3 regions of the Agarivorans sp. DSG3-1 genome follow, and region 2 is predicted to be linked to each of the others. Evidence: predicted binding sites of a transcription regulator. Region 2 holds the regulator's gene; each other region holds the start of a gene.
What was found. Region 2 encodes FliA, which starts transcription of late flagellar genes. Its sites were predicted from a motif close to CTAAAGNTNNNNNNNNNNNNGCCGATA; they were not measured.
Positions count from the first base shown of each region.

Region 1: ACLD71_RS16660 (flagellar protein MotY) is a predicted target of FliA. The motif match lies at 1,486-1,512, and genes of this name have one in related genera.
Region 3: ACLD71_RS12595 (VC2046/SO_2500 family protein) is a predicted target of FliA. The motif match lies at 4,643-4,669, and genes of this name have one in related genera.

Region 1 covers NZ_CP177241.1:3,586,272-3,596,183, forward strand. The annotation lists gene nth (endonuclease III) at 1-560, shown strand, start outside; gene ACLD71_RS16660 (flagellar protein MotY) at 588-1,457, opposite strand; gene rnt (ribonuclease T) at 1,578-2,231, shown strand; gene ACLD71_RS16670 (Na+/H+ antiporter family protein) at 2,245-3,576, shown strand; gene ACLD71_RS16675 (AAA family ATPase) at 3,648-5,645, shown strand; gene fabA (bifunctional 3-hydroxydecanoyl-ACP dehydratase/trans-2-decenoyl-ACP isomerase) at 5,724-6,260, shown strand; gene rmf (ribosome modulation factor) at 6,306-6,482, opposite strand; gene ACLD71_RS16690 (DUF3466 family protein) at 6,629-8,455, opposite strand; partial or broken gene ACLD71_RS16695 (ABC transporter ATP-binding protein) at 8,452-9,912, opposite strand, start outside.
Region 2 covers NZ_CP177241.1:4,179,369-4,189,280, reverse strand. The annotation lists gene ACLD71_RS19440 (flagellar biosynthetic protein FliQ) at 1-73, shown strand, start outside; gene fliR (flagellar biosynthetic protein FliR) at 73-852, shown strand; gene flhB (flagellar biosynthesis protein FlhB) at 870-1,997, shown strand; gene flhA (flagellar biosynthesis protein FlhA) at 2,096-4,207, shown strand; gene flhF (flagellar biosynthesis protein FlhF) at 4,245-5,669, shown strand; gene ACLD71_RS19415 (MinD/ParA family protein) at 5,659-6,552, shown strand; gene ACLD71_RS19410 (RNA polymerase sigma factor FliA) at 6,545-7,264, shown strand; gene cheY (chemotaxis response regulator CheY) at 7,392-7,775, shown strand; gene ACLD71_RS19400 (protein phosphatase CheZ) at 7,789-8,529, shown strand; gene ACLD71_RS19395 (chemotaxis protein CheA) at 8,541-9,912, shown strand, end outside.
Region 3 covers NZ_CP177241.1:2,688,105-2,698,016, reverse strand. The annotation lists gene ACLD71_RS12620 (adenosylcobinamide-GDP ribazoletransferase) at 1-4, opposite strand, end outside; gene cobT (nicotinate-nucleotide--dimethylbenzimidazole phosphoribosyltransferase) at 1-1,031, opposite strand, end outside; gene ACLD71_RS12610 (DUF3369 domain-containing protein) at 1,172-2,644, shown strand; gene ACLD71_RS12605 (YchJ family protein) at 2,697-3,209, shown strand; gene purU (formyltetrahydrofolate deformylase) at 3,238-4,074, shown strand; gene ACLD71_RS12595 (VC2046/SO_2500 family protein) at 4,086-4,616, opposite strand; tRNA gene ACLD71_RS12590 (tRNA-Tyr) at 4,782-4,865, shown strand; cyclic di-GMP riboswitch class I at 5,158-5,242, opposite strand; gene ACLD71_RS12585 (response regulator) at 5,413-7,065, shown strand; gene ACLD71_RS12580 (ion channel) at 7,218-8,198, shown strand; gene ACLD71_RS12575 (FKBP-type peptidyl-prolyl cis-trans isomerase) at 8,317-8,796, shown strand; gene ACLD71_RS12570 (cystathionine gamma-synthase family protein) at 8,855-9,912, opposite strand, start outside.

The DNA of each region.
Region 1 (9,912 bases), 590 kb from region 2:
TTGCATCTCCATTTGAATTACTCGTCGCTGTAACATTGTCAGCCCAAGCGACTGATGTTAGCGTCAACAAGGCCACTGATAAGTTATTTCCTGTGGCCAATACCGCTCAGCAAATATTTGATTTAGGTGTAGATGGCTTAAAAAGCTATATTAAAACCATTGGCCTATATAACAACAAGGCCATTAACGTCATTAAAGCCTGTGAGATGTTAATTAACCTTCATGGTGGCGAAGTACCAGAAAACCGTGAAGCACTTGAAGCACTTCCCGGCGTTGGTCGTAAAACCGCTAATGTTGTATTAAACACAGCTTTTGGTTGGCCAACTATCGCAGTTGATACTCATATTTTCAGGATGGCGAACCGAACTAAATTTGCAATGGGCAAGAATGTCGATCAAGTTGAAGAAAAAATGCTAAAGGTGACACCTGCTGAATTTAAAGTAGATGTTCATCATTGGTTTATCTTACATGGCAGATATACCTGTATCGCGCGCAAACCTCGTTGCGGTTCGTGCATTATCGAAGATTTGTGCGAGTTTAAAGAAAAAGTAGAGCTTTAAGCTCTACTTTATCTTAAGTTCTAGCGCTTAAAGTAAATCTTTACCTAAAGAGATCACCACTCGGCGATTTCGCTCTCTTCCCATCGTATTATCGTTTCGTGCTACATGGCGACGTTCACCATGACCTGATACTTCAATAACACTTTCATCTAAGCCACTAGATTTAAAGTAATCTCTAACTTTTGTTGCTCTTTTTTCTGATAATTCTTGGTTAATCCATTTACCACCATAGCTATCGGTATAAGCATCTACTAATACCACATCAATCTCAGGATCGTGTTTTACGTAATCACCGATTAGCTGCAAACGTTTTTTAGAGCGAGGAGTTAATTCATTACTGTTGGATTGATAGGTTAAAACCGTAAACGCAATGTCATCAAAAGAATAAGGTAACAAACGCCCTACACACTTCAAAAAATCGTTGTATTGGGTTTTAAAATTAATCGAGGAAATGCCCACTGCGGTGGTATTGTTATTGGCATACCAATCATCGAAATAGAAGGTAGGCACATTACCGTCTTCTAACTCACTCAACATTCTCCAAGCGGGCTGCGCGTTTACGTATCCATCAAACTGCTGGTAAAACGACAGTTCGCTGATTTTTTTCGAACTTGCACCTGGCTTCCACAGTGGAGGAACACTGCGTAAAGAAACTTGGTGAGTTTCAGCCGAAATTTTGTACATGTCGAGGTAGAAATCGAGATTTACGCTTTTAGATGCGCGACTAACAAAACTGGCAACGCCAAAAGCAGGAATGAAGTGATCCATTCTGCATTCAATTGGGGTTTTGTTTGAAATCACCCATGTCGAGTCATCAAGTGACGCGGTATAGTTTCGTACATTGGCTTGAGCCGACAATGCGCACAGCGCCAAAGGCAACAATAAATAACGTTTCATTAGCAGAAATCCTCTCTTCTCTACAAATTATCGGCATCTGGCCAATAATCTTTAAAGCAAATTCGCGATTCTTTGCCGCTTTTGTAATAATGCGCGCTTCCGTATTTAGTTACCCACATTATGACCATAACAGAACTCACTACCCAGCTAATGTCTAGCCGCTTTAGAGGCTATTACCCTGTTGTTATCGACATCGAAACAGCAGGCTTTAATGCAAAAACTGATGCCCTGCTTGAAATTGCAGCTTGTTTACTTAGCTTCGATGAAAACGGCCAATTGTTTGTACTTGAGAGTATTCAGTACAACGTCGCGCCCTTTGAAGGCGCAAACCTAGAAAAAGCGGCATTGGAGTTTACTGGTATAGATCCAGAAAACCCATTGCGTGGCGCCGTAAGCGAAGACTTTGCGCTAAAAGACATGTTTAAACCGATTCGCAAAGCGCTCAAGTCACACGGCTGTAATCGAGCGGTCATGGTTGCGCATAACGCGGCGTTTGATATGGGCTTTTTTAACGCAGCGGTTGAGCGTTGCAATATAAAACGAAACCCCTTCCATCCTTTTGTTAGCTTTGACACAACCAGTATCAGCGCTTTAGCCCTAGGGCAAACGGTGTTGGCCAAAGCGTGTAAAGAAGCGGGTCTAGCTTTCAATAACGAAGAAGCACACTCTGCCCTTTATGACGCACAAAAAACTGCAGAGCTATTTTGTTTAATTGTGAACAAATGGCAACACCTTGGCGGCTGGCCGCTTCCTCAGCAAGACGAACAAGACTAAATTGGAATTATAAATGTTAAACCCTGTGGTTATCTCGGTCTGCTTGATGTTGTTATTAAGCTTGTTAAGAGTGAATGTAGTACTTGCTTTGTCGGTAAGTGCTATGGTGGGTGGTTTGCTTTCTCATATGAGCTTAGCGGATACCATTGCCAGCTTTGAAGCTGGCCTAGGAGATGGTGCGCAAATTGCGCTCAGCTACGCATTGTTAGGTGCATTTGCAGTCGCAATATCACGTAGTGGTTTAACCGACCTTATTGCAAACAAAATTGTCTCTACAGTGGACAAAAACAGAGATAAACACCTATCTCGAGTAAAATGGCTAATGCTAGTGGCTATTATCTTAATGGCTGTCAGTTCGCAAAACTTAGTACCCGTGCATATTGCTTTCATCCCTATTTTAATTCCGCCACTACTCGCGGCTTTTAATCAACTGAATATTGACCGGCGGATCATTGCCTGCTGTATTACCTTTGGCCTAGTGACCACCTATATGTGGCTGCCCTATGGATTTGGTAGTATCTTTTTGAATCAGCTTTTACATTCCAATATTGAAAGTGCTGGTTTAGTAATTGAACGCAGCCAACTGCCTAAAGCAATGACAATCCCAGCTATAGGAATGATAGTGGGTTTACTCACTGCAATTTTTGTCTCATACAGAAAACCTCGTCAATACAAGACTGTTGAGCTAATTCCAACTGAATCGGAAACACAAACATCAACACCCTTGAGCAAGGGCCGCTTGATAATGAATGTTGTCATTATCTTATTGGCGCTTGCGATTAACGTTTATACCGAATCCATCATTATTGGTGCGCTTTGTGGCTTTTTAATGCTTACTACCGCCGCAGGATTACGCCCTCAAAGCAGCCAAGATTTATTCGTAGAAGGTGTTAAATTGATGGCCTTAATCGGGTTCATCATGATTGCCGCTAATGGTTTTGCCGGCGTGATGAAAGCAACCGGTGGCGTGCCTGAATTGGTAGCCAATGCGGGCCAAATATTAGGCTCGAACAAAATGTTTGCCGCAGCAGTACTGCTTATAATGGGTTTGCTCATCACCATGGGAATAGGATCGTCTTTCTCAACAATTCCTATTATTGCGGCTATTTATGTTCCATTGGCTTTGTCACTCGGGTTTTCGGATCTCGCAACTGTAGCATTAGTAGGCACCGCTGCAGCGTTAGGAGATGCAGGGTCACCCGCTTCAGATTCTACACTAGGGCCTACAGCGGGTCTAAATAGCGACGGTCAGCACGACCACATATGGGATACTGTAGTGCCAACATTCTTACACTTCAACCTACCCTTGTTGGTTTTTGGTTGGATTGCAGCTATTGTCTTATAAGACGCTGTAACAAACTGTTTTAGCTAATAATTACTACACACAAAAATATGTATGTTTAACGGAAAGCCAATTTGACTGATTTAGCCCTATCGATTGAAAAGTTACGCCCTAGTTTTGATTTAAGCAACATTGAGCCTTGTGCTGAGTTGCAGTGGTCAAACCTAATGCCCGTGGCTAAAGCCAGTTTTGATTATTTTCTCGCAACAAATTTTGATAAATCACTCATGATTTGTCAGTCGCCGAGTTTTTTAGAAGAACAAGCTATCATCAAAAGCTTACTCAATAATGGTGATGCTAGGCGAGCAGCAAAAGCTTACGTTATGTTGGCTAACCCGGAGCAACTTAATCGACCTTTAAGTTTTGAAATTAGCGCTCAACAACTAACTGCTTTCAATCAAGCGATTGATGCCTTTGAAGAGTTATTAAACCAAGACTTTAGTGCTGAGTTGCTAGCGACAGAATTCGCTGAAGATATGCAATTTTTAGAAGAAAACAATAAACAGTCGCTAAGTTCAATTTTGCAAAAACTTGTGGATGAATCTTTTGAAACAGCTTTTGTTCAGATTCTAGAAAGGCTGTTTCGCTTCTTGCAGGAAAATCCTGAAAACGTTAACTGCAATGCTTATTACAAAGCGTGGGAAACCAATCACGCTGCGGTATTTTGCACGGATTTTAACCGGGTAAGTTTGTTTGGCCAATTACTTGCTCCTCATCCTAACTATCCATATGATTTAAATAACATCAATTTTGGGCACCTCCACACAAGCAACAATAGTGTATTAGTTTTAAATGCTGAAGATGTGTTAGCCGACCCTAAACTTTGGTTTGAACTAAAAGCTAGCTTTAAAGAGCAAACCCTTGCTTGGTCAAAAGTAGACGCAGATAAAACTTATTTGCAAGCTAGTGATTTATCTTTGCATATTAAATTGATTATTTCGGGTAATGCGATTGCCGTATCGGATTTGTATGAGCTGGACCCAGAGTTAAGCAAATTAAGCATTGCAGAAACAGAGTTATTGAGTGAAGTAAGCGTAAATGCTGACTCTGTTAATTGGTACCTAAGCCAATTAAATTATGAGTTAAAGCAATTAGATCTACCGCAATTGTCCCACGAGTTATACCAGCCGGTATTGTCTTTTGCAGCAAAACTCTGTGAGCACAACGCCTTACTGAGTTTGGGTTTAAACCAGATACTCAAACCTTTAAAGCGCCTTAATCACTTAGGCTTAGCACATAATGAGACTGGTTTTGAGCAAGCTTTATTAACCTTAGGCAACAATATTAACAGCCAGCAACGTTTTAGTGACCTGTCTTATCGAGACGGTCAAACCCACATTAGTTTAAGTGGTACACAAGTAGGTCAGATAAACGGCCTGTCGGTTATTGATTTTAATGGCTTAGGCCTCTCATTTGGAGAACCGATTAGGATCACGGCGAACGTTTTTCAAGGCGACGGGGACTTTACTGATGTAGAACGAAAATCTGAATTAGCGGGTAACATTCACGCTAAGTCAATGATGATAATTCAAGGGTTTCTGACTCAATTATTTGCTAAAGAACATCATTTCCCGTATTCCGGCAATGTAGTATTTGAGCAGTCTTATCATGAAATAGATGGCGATAGTGCCTCTCTAGCTGGAGCATTGGTTTTACTCAGTGCCCTATCTGAACTGCCAATTTTTCAACATATAGCCGTTACCGGCTCCTTAGACCAGCAAGGTAATGTACTCGCGGTTGGCGGGATAAACGAAAAACTAGAAGGCTTTTATCGAGTAGCTAAAACTAAGGGAGTGGATACTCCAGTAGCGGCTATCATTCCTAGCGCCAACTTAGGTCAACTAAATCTTAGTAAAGACTTATTAGACGCGTGTACAGATGGCCTGTTTAGCGTTTTTACAGTAGAGACTATTGAGCAAGCGGCTAAACTAGTATTTGGTGTGCCTGCAGGCGATCTTTATGAACCGGATTCGGTTTATGGAAAAATATTCAAACGAATAAATATAGATGATGGAGAACCTAGCCTCCTAGCTTGTTTAATAAAGAGAATTACTCGTTTATTCAAACTCTGATAAATTAATTGGACATCGGACTTGTTTAGCGCACACGTGTTCGCTAAAGTATCGGCAAATTTTTTAAAGGTATTATCCATGACTCAGGTTTCGCAAAAAGAACTAGGCAAAACTAGTTACGAACGCCAAGAATTACTCGATTGTAGCCAAGGCCTTTTGTTTGGAGAAGGCAATAGTAAATTACCTGCACCCAACATGTTAATGATGGATAGAATCCTCAAGATTACGCATGAAGGCGGCGAGTTTGGCAATGGTGAGATTATAGCCGAGTTAGATATTACCCCAGATCTTTGGTTTTTTGATTGCCACTTCCCTGGTGACCCAGTAATGCCTGGTTGTTTAGGCTTAGACGCTATGTGGCAGTTAGTTGGATTTTTCTTAGGCTGGAGCGGTGGGCCAGGTAAAGGTCGTGCTCTAGGTGTAGGTGAAGTGAAGTTTACTGGTCAGGTACTACCTACTGCGAAGAAAGTCACTTACCGCATCAAAATGAAACGCGTAATTATGCGTAAGCTAGTGATGGGAATTGCTGACGGTGTTGTTGAAGTAGATGGCCGAGAAATCTATTCGGCGAATGATTTAAAAGTTGGTTTGTTCACTGATACTTCAAGCTTCTAAATAACTCTTTTAGCTTAAAAAAGCCCTTTAAAAAGGGCTTTTTTTTTAGTTATTATCTAATCCTGAAACGCGTTCTTCAAGAGCTTCTCGCCAACCCCCATACCAATGACCCCTTGCGTCGGCCCCGCCGTAAGGACAAGTCTCTTTAGACCTTCCTGATAACCCTGCTTGATAACCTTTGGCATGCGCTCTTTCTAAACGATCGCGTTTTTGTCTTTTCATAGACTTCTTCCTCATCAAGATCAGAAAACAAAACAGGAGCCCTAGGGCTCCTGATCTACTATCGCTTAACAATTTACAAAGATCAAAAACAAATTTTTTGATTATTCGCTAACTATTTGATCTTTTTGTGGCACTAAAAAGACAAATTAGTGTTTTATGAAACGTCTCACAAAAACAACAGGTAAGAGCAGCAACGCCAACCAAAGGCTACTTGCACCTTTTCGCTCATACTTAACCTCTTCAATTTGTGGACACACCGCTAAATTATCAATATCGGTTACAGCAGGGTTTCTAACCAGTTTAAGTAATACCGCTCGTGGATTAACACCATTTACAAAGTCTTCTGCAGTCTCGTAGTGGTAACCGTTTGCAAAAATTTCACCCTCGTCGTTGATATGAGTAGCATACTCAAACCGATATAAAGGAATTTGTGGTTCACCATTTTGTTCGTAACACGTAAGCTGATTTAAGGTCCATGTGTAAGAAGAGTTTCCTTCTAGAAAGCGATTGTAATCTAAAATCATACCAGTTTGGCGACGGGTAGTGCCATTGTAAGAAGGCTGTTCTTCTCCGTCACCATCACGCCAACCAACGATTATTCCACTATCGTTAATATCGCTAAATTCACTATTGGCTCCCGAAAACGGTTTGTTTCTTAGCGGCCATCTAACTTCTTGATAATTTTCAGAATTTTCCTCGTTGTCATAAACAAAACCTTCAACAGGACGGTTACGTGACTTAACTTCAACATAGCGTAAGTTACCAACCACTAGAGACTGGTTGTTAATGGCGTTTGCCCAAGTATGGGTAACAGAATCTTCAAACTTGTCATTATCTCCATCAATCGCAATATTAGGGATCTTGGTAAGTTTGTAGGTTCCATCTCCATTATCGGTGTAAAATGTCGCGCGGCCTCGCGAACCATTTGTACTGTCAAAGACGTCGTCCGAAGAAATGCCAACAAACACTTCTCCATTATAATCTTTAATCAAATTGAAATTCGGTGCATTACCGTATCTAGAGCGCACGTAACCATCTACGAAGAGCTCTCCTGTAACTTGATCACCATCTAGGGCATCTGTAATGTCCCATGCCCAGGCTTGAGTATGAAAACCAGAACAGCGGTAATAGTTTTCTCTGTTACCAGTCTGACACTCGCCAAAACTATCAGAATTTGAATAACTGACACTAGCTAATCCAATGACCACTGTTCGACCATCTTTCTCAATGATTTGTAAACCTGAAGACAAGCCACCTTTGTCGTCTGCTAAATCTCCACTGCTATTAAAAGCAGTAGGTAACAATGTAATTTTAGCTTGAGTAGACAAATTGTAAGCGAAACCGCGCTGAATAAAGTCTCGTGCATAGCTGGAGCCAGTATCGCTTGTGAAGGGCGAAGAATCGTACCCCACGGCCCAACCTAACTCCCCATTAATACTATTTACTCGAGTATCCGTAGTATAAGTATCGTTACTTATATCATCGAAAACATAGAGTTTTTCATTAACGGTATCCCACGTCGGTAACGGTGGTATGTTTTTTCCATCTGTATGAGCCCCAGAAATATTCCTTTCGCTTATAAAAGCTAATACATTCGATTTATACAGTTTACTACTTTGGTCTCTTAGTCTGTCGCGATACAACTCGTAAAAGCTACCTGTCCCGTAATAAAACAAATTACACACTTCGCTCGCATATTGGCAGCCATAATCATAGGTAGTGCGGTCTGAAAAATCATAAAAGCGAAATGGACTTCTAAAGGTTAACGCATTACCCGCTACATAGTTACCGTCTTCACTTGCTGCGGTTACGTTGATGTTGCCATCACCTTCTGCAAGCCCGTTAGCCGCTTCTAAGGGAATTTCTTCAATTAAGTAATAAGATTCGGTTTGCGCAGCATGACTAAACCCTGCTGACAACAATAAAGGCGCGAATGCTAAGCTCAATGAGCAATTTAAAATAGACTTCTTCATGAATTTTTTAGTTCTTCCAATTCTTCCCAACGCGAATAGAGGTTTTCTAAAGCCTCTTCTGCACTGGCTAAACTATTTAGTGTCTGTTGAACCAGATCCTGTTCTAGGTTAAAAAACTCTGGTTCGTTAACATCGAGCTGTAGTTTTTCAACTAAGTTTTCCGCAGCTTCCAATTTTTCAGGTAACTGGTCAAGTTCAAGTTTTAATTTATATGACAGCTTCTTAGTTTGTTTACCTACACGGTTTACAACATCAGATTTTTCTGTCGACTTTATTGGGGCTAGTTTATTTTGGCTTTCTATGTAGCGCTCTACTTCCGAATAACCCCCCACATAAGTACTCACGTTACCTTTGCCGTCAAAATGCCAAACATGGCTAGCAGTATTATCAATAAAGCTACGATCGTGGCTTACTAACAACACAGTACCAGGGTACTGACTGACCAATTCTTCTAGTAACTCCAGCGTTTCGACATCCAAATCATTGGTTGGTTCATCTAAAACCAGCAAGTTAGCGGGCTTTAAAAATAGTTTTGCTAACATCAAACGATTTTTTTCCCCCCAGACAGCGCTTTAACCGGGGTAAATGCACGTTTAGGGTGAAACAAAAAGTCTTGCAAGTAGCCCATGACATGGCGCTTTCCGCCATTAATTTCGACTTCTTGCTTTCCGCCAGCCAAATTGTCTAACAGTGTTTTATCGGGGTCTAGCTCTTGGCGATATTGGTCGAAATAAGCAGCGCTTAACTTTGTGCCTACTTTTACACTCCCCCCACTAGCGGTTAGCTGTTCAAGTAAGATTTTAATTAAGGTAGATTTACCACACCCGTTTGCGCCAACTAAAGCAATTTTATCGCCTCGCATAACCAATAAGTCTATTGGCGAGATAATGGGATAATCGTCATTCGGGTACGAAAAGGTAAGCCCTTCTGCTTCAAATACGATTTTACCTGACCGCAAACCATCGTCGATTTGCATTTTAGTATTACCTTGGCGATTAACCCGCTCACTACGTTCGTTGCGCATTGCTTTCAAGGCACGCACTCGGCCTTCATTGCGAGTTCTTCGCGCTTTAATGCCTTGGCGGATCCAAGACTCTTCTTCGGCTAGGCGTTTGTCAAAAAGGGCATTTTGCTCTTCTTCTACTCGCAACCATTCAGCTTTACCTTCTAAATAAGTATCGTAATTGCCTGGCCATGAGGTTAAAACACCTCGGTCAATATCAACAATTCTAGTGGCAATTTTGCGAATAAATTCCCTGTCGTGACTGATAAATACGATGGTGGCTTTGAAGTTAAGTAAAAATTCTTCTAACCACTTAATTGTTGTGATGTCTAAATGGTTGGTAGGCTCATCTAACAACAATATATCGGGTTCACCAGCCAGCGCTTTAGCAAGAGCCACTTTACGTAACCAACCGCCAGAAAGACCTTGCAGTGGTGCATCACCATCCAACTTC
Region 2 (9,912 bases):
CCATTGGTTTACCGGAAAGCTGATGGAGCTGTTCTTCACTATGGTTGATATGATCCCTCAGGTTGTTGGTTAGTGGAGTTTCCCTCCGACCTAATTATGGCGTGGATTGGCCAATATCTTTGGGCCTTAACCCGTGTAGCTGCAATGTTAATGGTATTGGCGAGTTTTGGTGGCAAATCGGTTCCTACTCGAGTTCGCTTAATGTTAGCTTTGGCGATTACTTTTGCATTAGTGCCGGTGTTACCAGACGTTCAAGGTATCGAAGTCTTCTCCTTTCAAGCTATTATCGTGATTCTTCAGCAAGTATTAATTGGTGTAGCGATCGGATTTATTTCTCAGCTATTAATGCAAACGTTTGTGGTTGGCGGACAAATTATTGCGATGCAAACCAGCTTGGGTTTTGCCTCTATGGTAGACCCGAATAATGGCCAAAGTACTCCTGTTGTTGGTCAATTCTATTTGTTGTTGGCAACATTACTGTTTTTGGCCATTGACGGGCATCTGCAGCTCATTACCTTAATCGCAATGAGTTTCGAAACGATTCCCATCGGTATGAGCGGTTTAGGCACTATTGATTATCAACACCTTGCTGGTTGGTACTCTCAGCTTTTTCTGGCCGCGCTTGCCTTGTCTATTTCGTCTGTTGTGGCCATGTTACTTGTGAATTTTTCTTTTGGTGTTATGACCCGGGCTGCACCCCAACTGAATATTTTTAGTATTGGCTTTGCGGTAAGTATGTTGTTTGGTTTATTTATTCTTTGGCTCACTATTGGTGGGTTCTTAGCGCACTTTGAACGTCAGTGGGAGGTTGGTCGCAGTACAGCATGTGCTCTATTGCGCATAGGTTGTTAACCTAAGGTCAAATTACTATGGCAGATGACGATCAAGAAAAAACGGAAGACCCCACGGGGAAAAAGCTTGAAGATGCTCGAAAAAAGGGACAGGTCGCTCGTTCTAAAGAATTAGGTACTGCCGCGGTACTCATTACTGCTGCTATCGCCATCATGGCGTTTGGCAGCATGTTGGCTGAATCCATGGTGAAGGTTTTCCAGTTAGCTTTTACGATGACCCGAGAGCAGGTGTATGACGTCAATCTCATGCTTAAGAACATCGGCATTATAGGTATGTTGTTGGTCAAGCCGCTAATGTGGATTATGGGCTTTATTACACTAGCGGCCTTAATTGGCAATACTTTGTTAGGGGGAATGTCTTTTAGTTGGGAGGCAGCCAGGCCAAAAGCCAGTAAAATGTCGCCGCTTCAGGGCTTTAAACGGATGATGGGTCTTCAAGCTTTTGTTGAACTTATAAAAAGTATTGCCAAAGTTGTTGTAATCGCAGGTGTAGTTTGGTTTGTACTGCGTTGGAAGTTCGCCGAAATCCTCACTCTTAGTATGCAGTCGATACCTGGCTCGATTGTTAATGCGTTAGACATGCTGCAATGGATGTTACTAGCCCTAGTTTGCAGCTTGATTGTTATCGTGATTATTGATGTGCCTTATCAAATTTGGAATCACAACAAGCAGCTGAAAATGTCTAAGCAAGAAGTGAAAGACGAACATAAAAACATGGAAGGTAGCCCTGAAGTGAAAGGGCGGATCCGTCGTCTGCAAATGGAAATGGCTGCTCGCCGAATGATGGCTGATGTGCCGCAAGCTGATGTGGTAGTGACCAACCCAACGCATTTTTCTGTAGCACTTCAGTATGACAAAGAGGGTTCTGGTGCTCCTAAAGTGGTGGCAAAAGGGGTTGATGAGGTTGCGATGAAAATTCGTGAAATTGCTCGCCATTATGAAGTACCGATTATGGAAGCTCCTGCGCTCACTCGCTCGTTGTATCACACCACTAAAATTGGTCACGATATCCCCGAAGGTTTATACGTTGCGGTTGCTCAAATATTGGCTTTTGTTTTTCAACTGGAGCAATACCGCAAGGGTAAAGGTAAGCGACCTAAACCGGTGGTTAGTGACTTACCTATTCCCAATGAACTTCGATATTAGTCTCAGTTCTCATCGCCAATCTTATTAAGTAATCGTATTGGCTCGCTTATTGCTTTTCTTGTTTCATCAGTTGTTAGGAAGTCAGTATTTCGTCATTTATGGAATTCATTAATCGTCTCACCAGCTTTAAGCTTCAAGATTTAAAAAAAGTTGATATTAATGTCATAAAAGGTATTGGCACGCCAGTTGTGGTGCTAGCCACCTTAGGCATGGTTGTTTTACCAATGGCTGCATGGCTGTTGGACATACTGTTTGCCTTTAATATTTCCCTCGCTTTAGTGGTATTGCTGGTAGCTATTTATACGAAACGCCCGCTAGATTTTGCTGTTTTCCCAACGGTGTTGTTGATTGCTACGCTACTGCGCCTTGCATTAAACGTTGCTTCAACTCGTGTTGTACTGCTTGAAGGCCACAATGGCGGTAACGCTGCCGGTAATGTTATTGAAGCCTTTGGTTCGGTGGTGATTGGTGGCAACTATGCGGTAGGTTTGGTGGTGTTCCTTATTTTGATGATCATCAACTTTGTGGTAGTAACTAAAGGTGCTGGCCGTATCGCAGAAGTAAGTGCCCGCTTTACTTTAGACGCTATGCCCGGTAAACAAATGGCGATTGATGCCGATTTAAATGCTGGCATCATTGATCAAGAACAAGCCCGTACGCGCCGAGCAGACGTAACTAATGAAGCAGACTTTTACGGTTCTATGGATGGTGCCAGTAAGTTTGTTAAAGGGGATGCCATTGCAGGTATTCTCATTCTGTTTATTAACATTCTTGGCGGCTTTATTATTGGTGTGGCTCAGCATGATTTAACCTTTGCTGAAGCGGCAGAGGTTTATACTTTGCTTACCATTGGTGATGGCTTAGTTGCACAGATACCTTCACTACTCTTATCTATAGCTGCCGCGTTGGTAGTTACTCGTCAAAATACCGAAGCAGACATGGGCGAGCAGGTTAGCTTGCAGATGTTTAGAGACCCGCGGGTAATGATAATCTGTGGTTCAATTTTGTTCATTATGGGTATTGTCCCAGGTATGCCTCATTTGGCATTTCTTACTTGTGCAGCGGTGTGTTTAGGTGCGGCTTGGATGCGTCATAAAGGCGATGCTAAAAAAGCGGCTGATACTTCATTGCAGCCAGCGAGCTCGAGCCCAAGTGCAAGTAGCGAACCAAAAGAATTGGGTTGGGATGATGTCCAGCCAGTTGATGTTATAGGCTTGGAAGTAGGGTATCGCCTAATTCCTTTGGTGGATAAAAGCCAAGGTGGTGAATTGCTGGCCCGCATTAAAGGCGTGCGTAAGAAGCTTTCTCAAGATCTAGGGTTTTTGGTACCAGCGGTGCATATTCGTGACAACTTAGATTTAGGTCCGAATCAATATCGTATTACCTTAATGGGTGTAACTTATGGTGAATCGGAAGTTTTTCATGATAGAGAAATGGCGATTAATCCAGGTCAGGTATTTGGTAAAATTGAAGGCCAGCCTACTACCGATCCCGCATTCGGCTTAGAGGCAGCTTGGGTAGCAACAGAGCAACGCGAGCACGCTCAAACTCTTGGCTACACTGTCGTTGACTCTGCTACGGTGGTTGCCACCCACTTGAGCCAACTCCTTACCAATAATGCATCTAACTTGCTCGGTCATGAGGAAGTACAGAATCTACTAGATATGTTAGGTAACAACTTGCCTAAGTTAGTAGAAGGTTTGGTGCCAGATACGATGACGCTATCTACAGTGGTTAAAGTGCTGCAGAACTTACTCAACGAAGGTGTGCCTATTCGCGATGTACGCAGTATTGTACAAACCTTGGTGGAATACGGGCCGAAAAGCCAAGACCCAGATATTCTCACTGCTGCTTGTCGTATTTCTTTGAAACGTTTAATTGTGCAAGAGCTAATTGGCAGTGAAGCTGAATTGCCGGTTATCACCTTGTCTCCAGACTTGGAGCAGATATTGCATCAATCTATGCAAGCAGCAGGTAATGATGGTGCTGGAATGGAACCTGGTTTGGCAGAGAAGTTACAAGTTTCACTTAACGAAGCCTGCCAAAATCAAGAGTTGGCTGGTCAACCCGCTATTTTGTTAACCTCGGGAATTTTACGCTCAAGTATGTCCCGATTTGTTAAAACAGCGATGCCAGCACTGAGGGTTCTTTCTTATCAAGAAGTACCAGAAGATAAACAAATACGTATTGTGAGCTCAGTAGGGCAGTAGCCTGAAGAGTCTGACAAAAGGAAGGTGAACAGTGAAAATGAAACGCTTTTTTGCGAAAGACATGCGAACTGCATTAGCCGAGGTAAAAGAAACCTTAGGCAGTGATGCGGTAATTATGTCGAATAAAAAGGTCACTGGCGGCATTGAAATTGTTGCTGCAGTTGAACCTTCCAATTTAAAGAACAGTGCTGCAGAGAGCAGCAGAGAGCTGGCGGAAGACAGCGTCAAATTATCGTCCCGGAATCCCGCTGCGGCAAAGAAAGCGCCAACAAACCAGCATCCTGGTCATGATTTTGACGAAAATGCCAGTTTGAAAGATAACTTAACCAATTTCATGCAGCGTCATCAAAAGCGCCAGCAAGAAAACTTGCAGCAATCTACCTTAAAACAGCAGCAACAATCGCAGCGCCCTCGTACCGTTCAAGCACCGCGTTCTTTAGCTCAGCAACAGGGCTGGGTGCAACAAGGTTCTATATCAAGTCAACCAACTCAATCCCGTTCTGCTCAGCAGCCTAAGCAAGATGCTGCTGGAAATGAAGTGGGTGAGTTGAAGAAAGAAATGGCAGCGATGCGCAAGTTACTTGAGCACCAAGTCTCTGGCTTGATGTGGCAAGAAGTTGAGCGTCAAGAACCGGTTCGAGCAATGCTCATTAAGCAATTGCAGCTAGTCGGTTTTGATGAGGACATGGCTGACCAAATCGCCGGTTATATTCCTGAAGAACTTGGTGTGCAAGAAGGCTGGCAGCATTTACGTGAGTTGCTCGCAAACCAACTTCCGGTCGGCCAAGATGAAATTCTGCTTAAAGGCGGTGCAATCGCTTTATTAGGGCCAACGGGCGTGGGAAAAACCACTACTATTGCCAAATTAGCCGCTCAGTTTTCTATGCGTCATGGCGCAGACAGTGTAGCGATGATTACCACCGATACTTACCGAATTGGCGCGCATGAGCAACTTGCTACCTATGGGAAAATTATGGGTTGTGCGGTGCGGGTTGCTAACGATGAAGAAGAACTATCTCAATTATTGTATCAATTTAAAGACAAAAAACTGGTGCTGATTGATACTGCCGGTATGAGCCAACGAGATTTACGTTTACACGAACAACTCGACAAGTTAGTTAAGAATAGCCGTGTGAATATACGTAACTATTTGGTGATGTCAGCTAATGCTCAACGTCGTGTTATTGAAGAAACCGTGAATCAATTCCAGCGAATTCCTCTTGCGGGTACCATACTTACGAAGTTAGATGAAAGCTTGGCCTTAGGCGAGGTTTTAAATGTCACCTTGCGCCACGCTCTGCCAATCAGTTACGTTACGCATGGCCAGCAAGTGCCAGAAGATATTGCAGTTGCCGAGCCAGCCAAGTTAATTGAGCAAGCACTGTCAGTAATTGATACTCAGTCTCAGCAACATTTTTGGTTTAGTGAAACCGAACAGCAGAAGGTTTCAGATGTATTCTAAAGACAACGAATTTGATCAAGCTAGCGGCTTAAGAATGATGCAACAAAAAAATAATGTGAAAGTTATCGCTGTAACCGGTGGTAAAGGTGGTGTTGGTAAAACCAACGTTACCCTAAATATGGGCATTGCTATGGCAGCCCAAGGTAAGCGTGTAATGGTGCTGGATGCCGACTTAGGCTTGGCAAATGTAGATGTACTACTAGGCCTACGCGTAACCAAAAACTTATCGCATGTACTATCAGGCGAGTGCACATTGGATGAAGTGCTCGTAAAGGGGCCCAACGGTATATTAATCGCCCCAGCAACTTCTGGTACGCAATCTATGGTTGAATTGAGCCCGGCAGAGCATGCAGGGTTGATTCGCGCATTTAGTAGCTTGAAAACTCCCATTGATATATTGCTGGTAGATACTGCCGCTGGTATTTCCGATATGGTGCTGAGCTTTGCTAAAGCCTCGCAAGATATCTTGGTTGTGGTTTGTGATGAACCCACATCGATTACTGATGCGTATGCTTTGATTAAACTATTATCTAACAAGCACGGCGTATACAAATTTAAAGTAGTGGCAAACATGGTTCGTAGTCTGAGAGAAGGCCAAGAACTGTTTGCTAAACTCACTCGTGTTACCGATCGCTTTTTAGATGCCACCTTAGAACTCGTATCGTGTATTCCATATGATAACAATGTTCGACTCGCTGTACGTAAACAGCGCGTCGTGGTTGAAGCGTACCCTAAATCTCCCGCTTCTTTAGCCTTTCGCTCTTTAGCGAGTAAAGGAGCTACTTGGCCGATTCCGGAACAAGCTGGTGGCCATTTAGAATTCTTCATCGAGAATCTTCTCGAATTCGGACAACGTAAAAATAGAGAACAGCTTAGTGAATAAAGTTGCCGCTTATGCCAGCGCTAGTGACACTAATGTGTTGGTGGAACGCCATGCAAATTTGGTAAAACGGATAGCGCACCATTTAATGGCGCGCCTACCGGCTAGCGTAATTGTTGATGATCTCATTCAGTCTGGAATGATTGGTCTTATCGAAGCTGCGCGTAATTTTGATGGTACCAAAGGTGCGAGTTTCGAAACCTATGCCGGGATCCGTATTCGTGGCTCAATGCTTGACGAAATTCGTCGTGGTGACTGGGTACCACGTTCTGTGCATAAAAACAGCCGCGCTATCAGTGAAGCTATTAACGCAGTTGAAAAAGAAAAGAATGGTGATGCCAAAGATGCTGAGGTTGCTGCTAAGCTGGGTGTAAGCCTAAGCGAATATCATTCAATGTTGTCTGACGTAAACTGCGGCCGAATTCTTGGTATTGAAGATCTTGGCGTGAGCGAAGATGTTATTTCTAGTGATGAAAGTCGCGAGCAAAATCGACCGTTTGAAGGCTTTGCTAATCAACGCTTTCAACAATCGCTAGCCGACTGCATTAAAGGCTTACCAGAGCGCGAAGCGCTAGTATTATCGCTCTATTATGACGAAGAACTTAATCTTAAAGAAATTGGCGAAGTATTAACCGTAAGCGAGTCAAGAGTCAGTCAAATACATAGCCAAGCGCTTGCTCGAGTCAAAACTCGAATGCGAGATTGGACACAATAGAGAAATTCATCCTTACAAATATGATAAAAGATGGACTAAAATTGTGTTTATTAAGGCATAATATCTTTATTACATAAATTTTTAGCCCGTTTTGAGGCTTGCAAAACATCCTGTTGGGGGACGTACCTTGGATAAAAATATGAAAATTCTGGTTGTTGATGATTTTTCAACAATGAGAAGGATTATTAAAAACCTACTTAGAGATTTAGGTTTCAACAATACTCACGAAGCAGATGACGGTAATACCGCGTTGCCAATGCTTAAAGGTGGGGACTTCGAATTTGTAGTGACCGATTGGAACATGCCGGGTATGGAAGGCATTGATTTATTAAAGAATATTCGTGCCGACGAAAGCTTGTCTCATTTACCTGTGTTAATGGTTACGGCAGAAGCGAAACGCGAACAGATTATTGAAGCCGCACAAGCCGGCGTAAATGGTTATATTGTAAAACCTTTCACAGCTGCCACACTAAAAGAGAAGCTAGATAAGATTTTCGAAAGATTACAATAATAAAGGAAGATGTGTGAGCACTGATACTCCGATCATCTCATTAGCCGATGCCAAAGCTTTGGTGTTGCTACTTGAAGAAGGAAACGTCTCCGAGGCGAATCAATTTGTCAGTGAGCTGTGTGCTCCTAAAGCCAACCTGTTGTTTGACAAAGTTGGTCAGCTCACGCGTCAACTTCACGATTCATTAAATGATTTCAAGCTAGATATTCGTATTAATGAATTGGCTAATCAGGAAATACCTGATGCAAAAGAGCGGTTAAACTATGTAATAGAGATGACCGACCAAGCCGCTAATAAGACCATGGATGCGGTTGAATCTGGCCTCCCTATTGCCGATCAATTAACCAGTGAAATCAACGATATTATGCCTGTTTGGCAAAGTTTGATGGAACGAAGAATTGAAATTGGTCAATTTAAAGCGCTATGTCACCAAATCGATATTTTCCTTAATAGTTCTTCAGCAAATGCCGATAAACTACGAAGTATGTTAACTGAAATATTGATGGCTCAAGATTTTCAAGACTTAACTGGGCAAATGATTCGTAAAGTAATCACCTTAGTTCAAGAAGTTGAAGAAAGTTTAGTGGAAATGCTGACCTTGTTTGGCAATGATAAAGCCGAAGTTATAGAGAAAAAAGCTCCTGCAAAATCGGCCATTGAAGCCGAAGGGCCAATATTAAATAAAGAGCAAAGGGATGACGTTGTTAACGATCAAGATGATGTTGATGACCTGTTATCTAGTTTAGGATTTTAAGGGAGTAGCGCATGTCGTTTGATGTAGATGAAGACATCTTACAAGACTTTCTCGTAGAAGCGGCGGAGATCCTTGAGCAGCTGTCTGAACAGTTGGTTGATTTAGAGAAACGTCCAGATGATAGTGACTTATTAAATGCTATCTTTCGCGGCTTCCATACCGTAAAAGGTGGCGCAGGCTTTTTGTCTCTTACCGAGCTTGTCGATGTTTGTCATGGTGCAGAGAACGTTTTTGACACCTTGCGTAACGGTGGGCGGGGTGTCTCGCCAGAGCTGATGGATGTTATTCTTGAAGCTCTTGATGCTGTTAATGATATGTTTGCTCAAGTGCAGGCTCGCGAACCGTTAACACCAGCTTCTCCTGATATTATTGACCGCCTGCATCATCTTTCTCAACCTGAATCCGCAGATGAAGCTCCAATTGCCGCCGCTGAGCCCGAGCCAGTAGCCGTTCCTGAACCTGTCGCTCCAGCAGCTGATAGTGGGAACATTGATGAAATCAGTGATGATGAGTTTGAACGTTTACTTGACGAGCTTCATGGTAGCGATGCGCCTAAGCCTGCTGCTCCTGCGCCGAGCGCGGCCGCTCCGGCTAGTGACGGTGATATTTCCGATGACGAGTTTGAAAAACTTTTAGATGAGTTACACGGTTCTAAAGCACCTAGTGCAGCAGCGCCCGCTCCAAAAGCTGCCGACCCCGCGCCCGCAACTAGCGGGGAAGAGATTGGCGATGACGAATTTGAAAAGCTATTGGATCAGCTACATGGTGCTGGAAAAGCACCTGACGTTAAGCCAGCCGCTCCAGCCAAGCCCGCAGCAGCTGTCGCGAAACCTCCTGCTGCGGTTAAGCCCGCTGCTCCTGCGAAGCCAGCTGCTAAAGCTGCGCCAGCCAAAGCAGAACCCGCTAAAGCTCCTACCAAGCAAGCTGTACCTCAAGGTGAAACGACTGTTCGTGTTGATACACGTACACTTGACGACATCATGAATATGGTTGGTGAATTGGTATTAGTTCGAAATCGCTTAGTCAGCCTTGGCCTAAATAGTAACGATGAAGACATGTCTAAAGCCACTGCCAATCTAGATGTAGTGACGGCTGACTTGCAAGGCGCGGTAATGAAAACCCGCATGCAACCTATCAAAAAGGTGTTTGGACGTTTTCCTCGAGTAGTACGAGATCTAGCTCGTAGCCTTAAAAAAGATATTAATCTTGAGTTGGTCGGCGAAGAAACTGATTTAGATAAGAACTTAGTTGAAGCTTTGGCCGATCCATTGGTCCACTTAGTCAGAAACTCCGTAGACCACGGTATAGAAATGCCAGATGAGCGAGTGGCTTCAGGCAAACCTCGTACTGGTGTTATTCGTTTATCAGCCTCGCAAGAAGGTG
Region 3 (9,912 bases), 1.5 Mb from region 2:
TCACGGCTAACTCCGGCGGAATCAAATGAAGCCATTTCCTTTAAAAAATTAACTGCCGAACACACTAACGGATAGGCCAACGCCGCCCCACTGCCCTCGCCCAAACGTAAAGACAAATCTAACAAAGCCTTGACGCCTAATGCTTTTAATAAACGCTGATGTGCTTGCTCGGCACTTTGATGGCAAAACACCATGTATTGTTTTACTAAAGGATTGATTTGGCTGGCTACTAAAGCCGCTGATGAACAAATAAATCCATCCACTAAAATAACCATTCGGCGATGAGCAGCTTCTAACATTGCGCCCACCATAGCCGCAATTTCTAAACCACCTACTTTAGCCAGCCACTGCTGAGCACTATAGTCACCTTGGTGGTGCTTTAGAGCTTGCTCTAACACTGTTACTTTATGCTGTAAGCCTTGGTCATCTAATCCAGTCCCACGGCCTACGCACTCTGCAACATCAAGCTGTAAACACCCCGCCATTAACGCTGCCGCACTAGCCGTGTTGGCAATGCCCATTTCACCAAAAGCTAGTAAGTTAGAGCCTTCTCGTGCGGCTTGCGCTACCCGCTCCGCGCCCACTTCAATGGCTTGTATGCATTGTGCTTGGCTCATTGCATCACTCGCTAAAAAACTTTGGGTACTTGGCGCTACCTTGCAACACTCAATCCCTTCTTCTGACAATAATTCAGCCACGCCAACATCTACAATTTCGAAATCGAGGCTGTGTTGGCGGCAAAACACATTAACTGCAGCGCCACCGTTTACAAAATTTTGCACCATTTGCGCCGTAACAGCCTGTGGGTAGGCGCTCACCCCTTCACTCGCTATCCCATGATCAGCAGCAAACACAATCATTTTAGGCTTACGAATCTCAGGCTCTAGGGTAGATTGAATCTGGCCAATCTGACAGGCCAAGTCTTCAAGTTGCCCTAGGGAACCTTGCGGCTTGGTTTTAAGATCAATCTTGTTTTTCAGGGCTTCAGCCAATCCAGAGTCCAAGGCTTCAATGACAAATTTATTATGCAAAATCAATTTCCTAGCAGGTATGCGCAATCCTTTTAGCTTAGCGTGTTTAATATCGGGTTTTAAGAAAAATATCCATGAAGACTCTAGGAATTTTCTATACTGATGATAAAAGTCTTAATCTATTTGTGGGGAGCGTCGCGATGGATGATAGTGCAGAGCTATTTTTGTTTGATGAAGAAGACGAAGCCGCCAATGACTCAATAGAGCTTACGCCTTGGAAGGTGCTCATTGTTGATGATGACAGCGAGATGCACACGGTAACCAAGCTGGTGCTTAATAATTTTTCTTACCAAGAGCGCAAACTGACCTTTATTGATGCCTACAACGCCGCCGAAGCTTACGAACTACTCAGCAACCATGCCGACGTAGCAATCGCCTTAGTAGACGTAGTGATGGAAAGTGATGACGCTGGTTTACTGTTGATTGATGATATTCGTCAGCGTTTAAATAATCACGAAATCCGTCTTATTTTACGGACTGGCCAACCCGGTTTAGCGCCTATTAGAGATGTTATTCGTCGATATGATGTCAGTGATTACAAGAATAAAACCGAGCTTAGTGATGTAAACTTAGACACTTTAATGTGTGCGTCTTTGAGGGCTTATCAAGAAATCACTGAACTGCATTTGCAACGCAACAACCTGCGTGCGGTGATAAACTCTTCTAGTCACTTAGCCAATTGTGAAAATGAACAAAAGCTGGCCACCAGTGCCTTTGAAGAGCTATCAAGTTTACTTAGCAAACAACTTAATAATGTCTCTATTAGTGGAATGGCGATTAGCGTTTATCGCTCAAAACTATGTGTTTTACATAGCCAAGGTAAGTTGGACTATTTAAAAGAAATTCACAATCTACATGAGCTCCCCAATCGGATCCAAAACCTGATAAATCAAGTTCAACAAACTCAACAACATCAATACGCAGAAGGTAACGCGCTGTTTTACTTAGCGAATAGTGATAGCGAACCAATGATGTTTTATTTAGAAGGTTGGACAGAGCAAGACCAGCCGCAATTCGAACCCTTAAGCTTTTATATTCAAAGTACCTCGGTACGATTAGAGAACCGTCAATTGCAAAAGCAATTGGCTCACGGTCAACTACAGCTAGTAGAAATGATCTACCAAAGTATTCAAAGCGAACGCCCTAAAACAGATTTACAGCGCACTATTGAAAGCAACTGTGAGCAGTTAGCGCCCGCGTTAAAGCTAAACCCTCAAGAGTGCCTTTGCCTGCGCCAAATTGCAGGCTTTTATGATTTAGCCAATGTGGGCCTGCCCGACGTGCTGCTCAGCTGTAATATGCTAAATAAAGATAGCTGGAATAGAATTTCTGAGCACTGCGGCTTACCTGAGTATCTTCAAGATCCCAGCGTACAAATGATAATAGACGCCGCCTTAATAGTGGCGAACCAATATCAAGAATATTGGGATGGTAGCGGCCAACCTTTGGGCCTAGCAGCCGAAGCTATCCACCCCTTCGCTCGAATCATTGCACTGGCGGTATTTTTGGCTGAGTACAGCAACAGTGAGCAACTACAGCAGCAGCTTGAGCAACGCGCAGGCCAACGCTTTGACCCGCAATTAGCAACATATGCGACTAATAACCTTATCTAAGCGCAAATATAGCTCATCAATGTGTAAACTCTAACCAATATTAAGCTGCCTTATGGGCAGCTTCTTGCTACACTTCGGCCTTGGTCAAATTTGGGGTCTTCCGGTGTTACTTTGCCCTTGCGGCAGCGGTAGTGATTTTCATCAGTGCTGCCAGCCTTTTATAAACGGTACTTCCAAGCCTGTTAGTTGCGAGCAATTAATGCGTTCGCGCTACACCGCCTTCACACTTGGAGATGCTAACTATCTATGGCAAACCCACCATCCTGATTTTCGTCAAGGTGATGCGCCTAGCGCCTTTAGCGAAGACGAAAAAAATCAATGGAAGAAGCTACAAATTCTCTTTAGCTGCCACCTTATTAATGGCCTAGCTGGCATAGTGGAATTTAAAGCCTATTACCAAGAGCATGATCAATTAAACATTTTGCACGAGCGTTCTAACTTTGTAAAAAGCCAAGACCGCTGGTTTTATACCGATGGCGAATTTGCGCCTAAGTCTTTGGCTCGCAATGCTAAATGCCCCTGTAATAGCGGCAAAAAGCTAAAGCAGTGCTGTAAGAAATCTTAACTTTAAAACTGAATAAATCGAAAAGACAATGGAAAGAAAAATCCTTTTAACCGAATGCCCAGATGCCAAAGGCTTAATTTCGAGCATTACCAACATCTGTGCTAAGCACCAACTTAATATCATTAAAAACAACGAGTTTGTTGATAATGCTGCCGGCCGTTTCTTTATGCGCACCGAGCTAGAGGGCTACTTTAACGACAAAACCCTGTTAGCCGATTTAGACGGCGCTTTACCTGCTGGTAGTATTCGCCGATTAGAAAGCGCAGGCCGTAAACGCATTGTGATCATGGTGACTAAAGAAGCCCATTGCTTGGGTGACTTGCTAATGAAAGCTGTATACGGAGATATGGACGTAGAGATTGCCGCCGTAGTTGGTAACTACGATAGCCTGCAAACCCTGACTGAAAAGTTCGATATTCCCTTCCATCACATTAGCCATGTAGATTTAAGCCGCGAAGAACATGAGCAACAAGTGATTGAAGTGGTTCAGCAATACCAGCCAGACTACGTAGTATTAGCTAAATACATGCGTATTCTTACGCCAGCCTTTGTAGAAGCGTTCAATAACAAAATTTTGAATATCCACCACTCATTCTTGCCAGCGTTTATTGGTGCTAAGCCCTATAAACAGGCTTACGACCGTGGTGTGAAAATTATTGGCGCTACTGCTCACTTCGTAAATAACGACTTAGATGAAGGGCCGATCGTTGAACAGCATGTTATTCATGTGGATCACTCATACAGCGCTGAAGAAATGGCTAGAGCGGGACGTGATGTTGAGAAAGCGGTATTAAGTAAAGCCCTGCAGCAAGTATTAGACGAGAAAGTTTTTGTCTACGGAAATCGTACCGTGGTATTTCGTTAATTAAGCATTTTTTAGTTAAAATACTGCACCTTAAGTGGCTTTGAGTAATCAAAGTCACTTAGTACCTTATACATATCCACGCCTTTCACTTCAGTATCTACTTCTTGCTGGTTAGGTTGCTTGGCTACTGAGTGCTTTATACGTGTGAGTAAGTCCACGTTATTGATGACTTCAACGGGCACGCCTTCAACGCTGTCATCAGCACTGGCTGCATAACCACCTAAAGCTTGCTCTAAGCGAATACTGCTGATATCCCCCGCTTGCGCTCTCTTGCTCCAATTGGCTTGCACAGCAAACTCATCGTCTTGTGCCAACAAGGGGCGTCGACTCGCTAATTGAAACTTATCTCGAAGGCTTTGTTGAATTTGCTCTCGATTTTGCTTTTGCATCGAAAACTGAGCTTGGTCACAAACGTTTTGGCTCAACATGCTTAGTAACAAATGAAAACGCGCTTGCTCACCATGAGCGGTACTTTGGTTAAGCGTATCGCCCAACTGCAGTTCGTCACATAAGCTGCTATTTCTAATTTGTTCAACTAACATATTGCCCCTCCGGTTCTATCTCTAGCTATCGGAAAAGCAAGCCAAAACTTTAGCCTATTCGCATCAAACGCGCAGATAATAAGCAAACAGTAGTCAGTCAGTAAAAATCTGCTTATTTTTACTTTACAGCCCACTTTGTTCTGGTAATATGCCGCTCCACAAGCAGGAGGGGTTCCCGAGTGGCCAAAGGGAACAGATTGTAAATCTGTCGCGAAAGCTTCGGTGGTTCGAATCCACCTCCCTCCACCATATTTGTTAAAGAAAGACACCTTAGGGTGTCTTTTTTTATGCCCGCAATAAATGCCAATCGTCACATCTTCGCTTGATCAAAACCAACAGACACAGAAAAACACAGCTCAAGTTAGATAAGAGCTATTGCAGGCGAGAATAAACTGAAATGAATGGGCGAAAGGAGAAGAGAAACAAATACGCCAAGCTAATTTTAGCTTGGCGTTCCAACCAAATACGGAAAGTAATAAACGGTAAATAGACTAACTTACTAAGTAGAAAGACATACATTGTGCAAATCTAACCACTCAACTAAGGCGGTCCAGCCATCTTAAGGATAAGCCTTAAGATCTGTAACTTTCCGACCTTGGATCACTCCAAGTTTGGCTTTGACTCAGCGTTGGTGAGACCAAAAGTCTCACCAACAGATTAATATTAAATCAATTCCGGCCAGTTTGGCAAGATCAAATAAACGATAGTATTACTCAACTAACTCTCTGCGCCCTTCTCTGCTTTAACCGAGATAAACTTATGCTAGGATAGCGAAAAGTGATCAGAAAACTCATAAATGGCAGCGCAATACAATTACAGCGGGAAGCAAATACTTATTGTTGATGACCAACGAGCGTTTCAGGTCATGCTTAAGGCTATGTTGCAAAATTTTGGCGCAAACGATGTTTTTTTTGCCAATACTGGTGAAGCAGCAGTAAGAGCCTGTCGTAAACGAAAATTTGACATTTTGTTGGTTGATTACAATTTAGGCACCGGCAAAAACGGTGGCCAATTACTTGAAGAGCTAAGAGTTAGCCAACTATTAGAAGTAGACGCTCTATTTTTTATCATTAGCGGTGATAACAACAAAAGCATGGTGCTAAGTGCATTAGAGATGGAACCCGATGAATTTATCACTAAACCCTTCTCGCAGTTTCAATTACATAATCGCTTAGCCAGAGCCCATGTTAAACGCCAAAGCCTGCGTGAAGTTTTCCAAGCATTAGCGAAGAAAGACTACAACAAAGTCATTGAGCTATGTGATCAACAGATTGAAGCAGAAAGTCGCTACACTAATTATTGCCGCAACATGCGAGTAGAAGCTCAAATTGCCTTAGGTGAATTTGAAGCCGCCAAAGTGGCTCTTGAAACCATACTTGAAGAACGCAAACAAACTTGGGCTAAGGCAACACTTGGCCGAGTGCACTTGTTACTTAAAGACAATAAAAGCGCAATTAGTACACTTAGCCGTTCGGTAACCGAAAGCCCGCTATTACTTACTGGTTACGACTGGTTAGCCCGCGCCTATCGCGCCGAAGGCGAAACCGACAAAGCATTGGAAACGGTGCTTAAAGCCTCAAAGCTGGCAGTAAACAGTATCGAACGCCAACAGTTGTTGGCCGAACTCGCCATGGAAGCAGGTGACCTTACCTTAGCTAAAGAAACCTTCTCTACCATTTTACAGTTAGCGCGACGCTCCATTCACCGTGGTCCACATCATCTATGTAATTACGTTCGTAGCCTGATTGATGAAGCCCAGAATGAAGATGACTTATACCGTAAAAACCGCCTGCTACAAGAAGTAAACTCGGTGCTATTTCACGCCCGCCGTGAAGAAGGTAAAGACGAAGACTTTAACTTTGACGCCTTTGAAGGCATTAGCCAAGCTCGTGTACATGCCACTAAAGGCGAAATGAACAAAGCCAAGCGCTTACTATTTGATAGTCACGAAGGCTTGTTAGAAGAGCCCAGTAAAGTAAGTGGCGAACTGTTACCCGATACCTTTCTAACGTTGAACTCAGTGGGTGAGTTTGAATATGCGATGCCCTTTGCTGAAGAGTTAGAAAAACGAGCTGATATAGACCCGATTTCACTCTCTTCGGCCCAAAAAGTACTGAGAGCTGAAGATTTTGAATTGAAACTAGGCCAGTTCCGCGAATACAATAAAATGGGTATCGAGGCTTATGAAGAGAGTCGCTACATTGAAGCCACTAACTTCTTTGACAAAGCGCTCCAAGTGGCCCCAGGCAACACTGGTGCCATTCTCAATAAGATCCAAGCGATACTTAAACAATTAAACCAATCACAAAAAGGCATTAGTGGCCAACTGCTCACCGACTGTAAAACCACAATTAAGCTTCTCGACGGCTTGAAACTCAACGATAACCACGCCGAACGTTACTCAACCCTGAAAAGTGAGTTTCAGCAACTAGGTAGCAAAAACAAATAACCATTGCGCGACAATAAGCACCGCCAAAGTCCTTAAACATGCTAGTGCTGCCACGCTCGCAAAATCCCGCTTTTGCAATACACTTATGATTAAGCAAGCTTAAAAACTAGCTAATAATCAGTTTGTTGGTAAGCGACAGGAATTTACAAGCAATGGCAAAATGCTCTGAATGTTTATATCAAGACAGCTCTGGTGCAAACTGTACAGAGCCAGCCCTAAGCAGTGGTTTGTGTTTCTGGCATGATCCAGACGAAGATAAAAGCGGTGACGAGATAAAAGAAAAGCTCGAAAGCTACGCGAAACGCGGCGGAATGCTGCGTGGTATCAGTTTAAAAAAAGCCAACCTAGCAGGCATCGATTTAGTCAATTACAACAATAAACAAGGCTACGACATGACCGGCGTAGACCTTTATCGTAGCAACCTAAGAGGTGCCCACCTATTCAACATTAACCTGCAACATGGCAGCTTAATGAAAGCCGACCTACGTGATGCTAACCTCAATCATGCCAACCTAACCAAAACCAACTTGCTGGGTGCAAAAATGGACTTGTGTAAATGCGATAGCCTTTGTGTGGGAGAAAAAGTGCTGCAAGAACAGCTTGGCAGCGCAGCAGAGAAGCAGCAAGACAAAGATGCAATGGCAGACTACTACCAGCAGGCCGAAGAAGTTTACCGCTGTTTACGCAAAACCGCTGAATCTGAAGGCTTGTTTACCACCGCAGGGATATTTCTAAAAAAAGAACTCACCATGCGCCGCTATCAAATGCCCAAATACTCTTATAAGCGCGCCATCTCAAAACTGGTGGATTTAGTGTGTGGTTATGGCGAACAACCAATGAGGGTTGTACTTACCTCCCTACTAATTATTTTAAGTTGTGCAGTAGTCTACTTTTTTACCGGGATTCATTTTAACGGCAATGTCGTATCTTTAGACTTAAGCCAAAGCGTTGGACACAATATTGTCGCGTTTTTTGAGTGTCTGTATTACAGCGTGGTCACCTTTACCACCCTTGGTTACGGCGACTTTACCCCAGTAGGTTTTTCACGTATTTTTGCCGCAATTGAGGCCTTTAGCGGAAGTTTTATTATTGCGCTTTTTGTAGTGGTATTTGTAAAAAAAATGACCCGCTAACCACCCTAGAAAAAACCACCACAAATCAATCTACAAAAATGAAGCGTTTTGGCTTAGTCTTAGGCTAAGCTTTCCGCTAATCATTGGTTAGCAATAAAAACAGAGAAGGATCAATACATTGAAATTTGTTGTGCTGGCGGTGCTGGCGATATTTGTAATCTTGTTTATTTTACGCGCCAATAACAGCGCAAAAGCCACTAAACAAAACCGCCAATTAGGCCAAGATTTCTTAAGTAAAAACGGCCAAGAAGACGGCATTGTTACCACTGACTCCGGCCTGCAATATAAAGTATTGGAAGATGTGGTTAATAGTGATGAAAAGCCATCGGCCAACAGTACCGTAACGGTACATTATCACGGCACCTTATTAAGCGGGCTGGTCTTTGATAGCTCAGTTGATCGCGGCCGCCCAGCTCAATTTCCTTTAGGTCAAGTAATTGCCGGCTGGACAGAGGGTTTGCAATACATGAGTGCTGGCGAAAAATTCCGCTTTTTCATTCCTAGTCAGCTGGCCTATGGCGACCGCAGCGTGGCTTCTATCCCACCGGGTTCAACCCTGGTTTTCGATGTAGAGCTCATCTCCATCGACACCAAATAAACTCCATAAAAAAGCCTTGGCATTGCCAAGGCCTTTTATTCAAACAACCTCTACCAGACTAAAACTGCGCAAGCGCTTGAGAAAAATCAGCCAGTAAGTCTTCGGTGTCTTCGATACCAATAGAGCAACGGATCATTGTTTCACTAATACCAGACTCTTGGCGAGCAGCTAAACCCATTTCAAAATAGATAGTTTGAGCTACCGGCAAAGCGAGTGTGCGATTGTCACCAAGGTGGGTGGCATTAATCACAATTTCAGTTTTATCTAAAAATTCTGCACAATCAATTCCGTCAACTAAATCAAAACTCACTAACGCGCCAAAATGCTTGAACAAGTCATTTGCACGCTGATGTTGCGGATGTTGTTCCAGACCAGGGTAATACACCTTGGCCACTTTAGGGTGAGCATCCAGCATCTTAGCTAAGGCTAGCGCATTGGCGCATTGGCGCTCCATACGTAACGCCATTGTCTCCGCCCCAACCGACAACAGATGAGCCGTTTGCGAACAAAGGGCGCCACCAAAGTCACGCAGGCCTTTTTTCTTAATCTGATTAATGCCCCACATTTTAGGGTCACCGCTACGATAACCTTCAAATATGTTGGGGTAATTCGTCCAATCAAATAAGCCAGTATCACTTACCGAACCGCCTAACGCATTGCCATGGCCACCCACATACTTGGATAACGAAGTAACGATTAAGCTAGCGCCTACTGTTTTTGGCTGGAACAAATAAGAAGACGTTAGGGTATTGTCTACCACGTAAAGCAAACCACGTTGCTGGCAAAGCTCGCCGATACCCGCTAAATCAACAATTTGAGTTGCAGGGTTAGCAATGGTTTCTACAAACACCATTTTGGTGTTAGCTTGGCAAGCCTGTTCTACCGCATCTGCATTGGTGGCATCAACCAAAGTTACTTCGATTCCGTAACCTTTTAAGGTGCCAAAAATGCTGCTGGTATTGCCAAACAAGAAGCGGCTAGCAACAATGTGATCCCCCGCTTTTAACAGAGTAAGAAATACTGTGCCAATTGCCGCCATACCAGTACCAAATACTAAACAGCCTATACTGTCATCTAACATGGCAATTTTGCGCTGCAGGTAATCTAAGGTAGGAG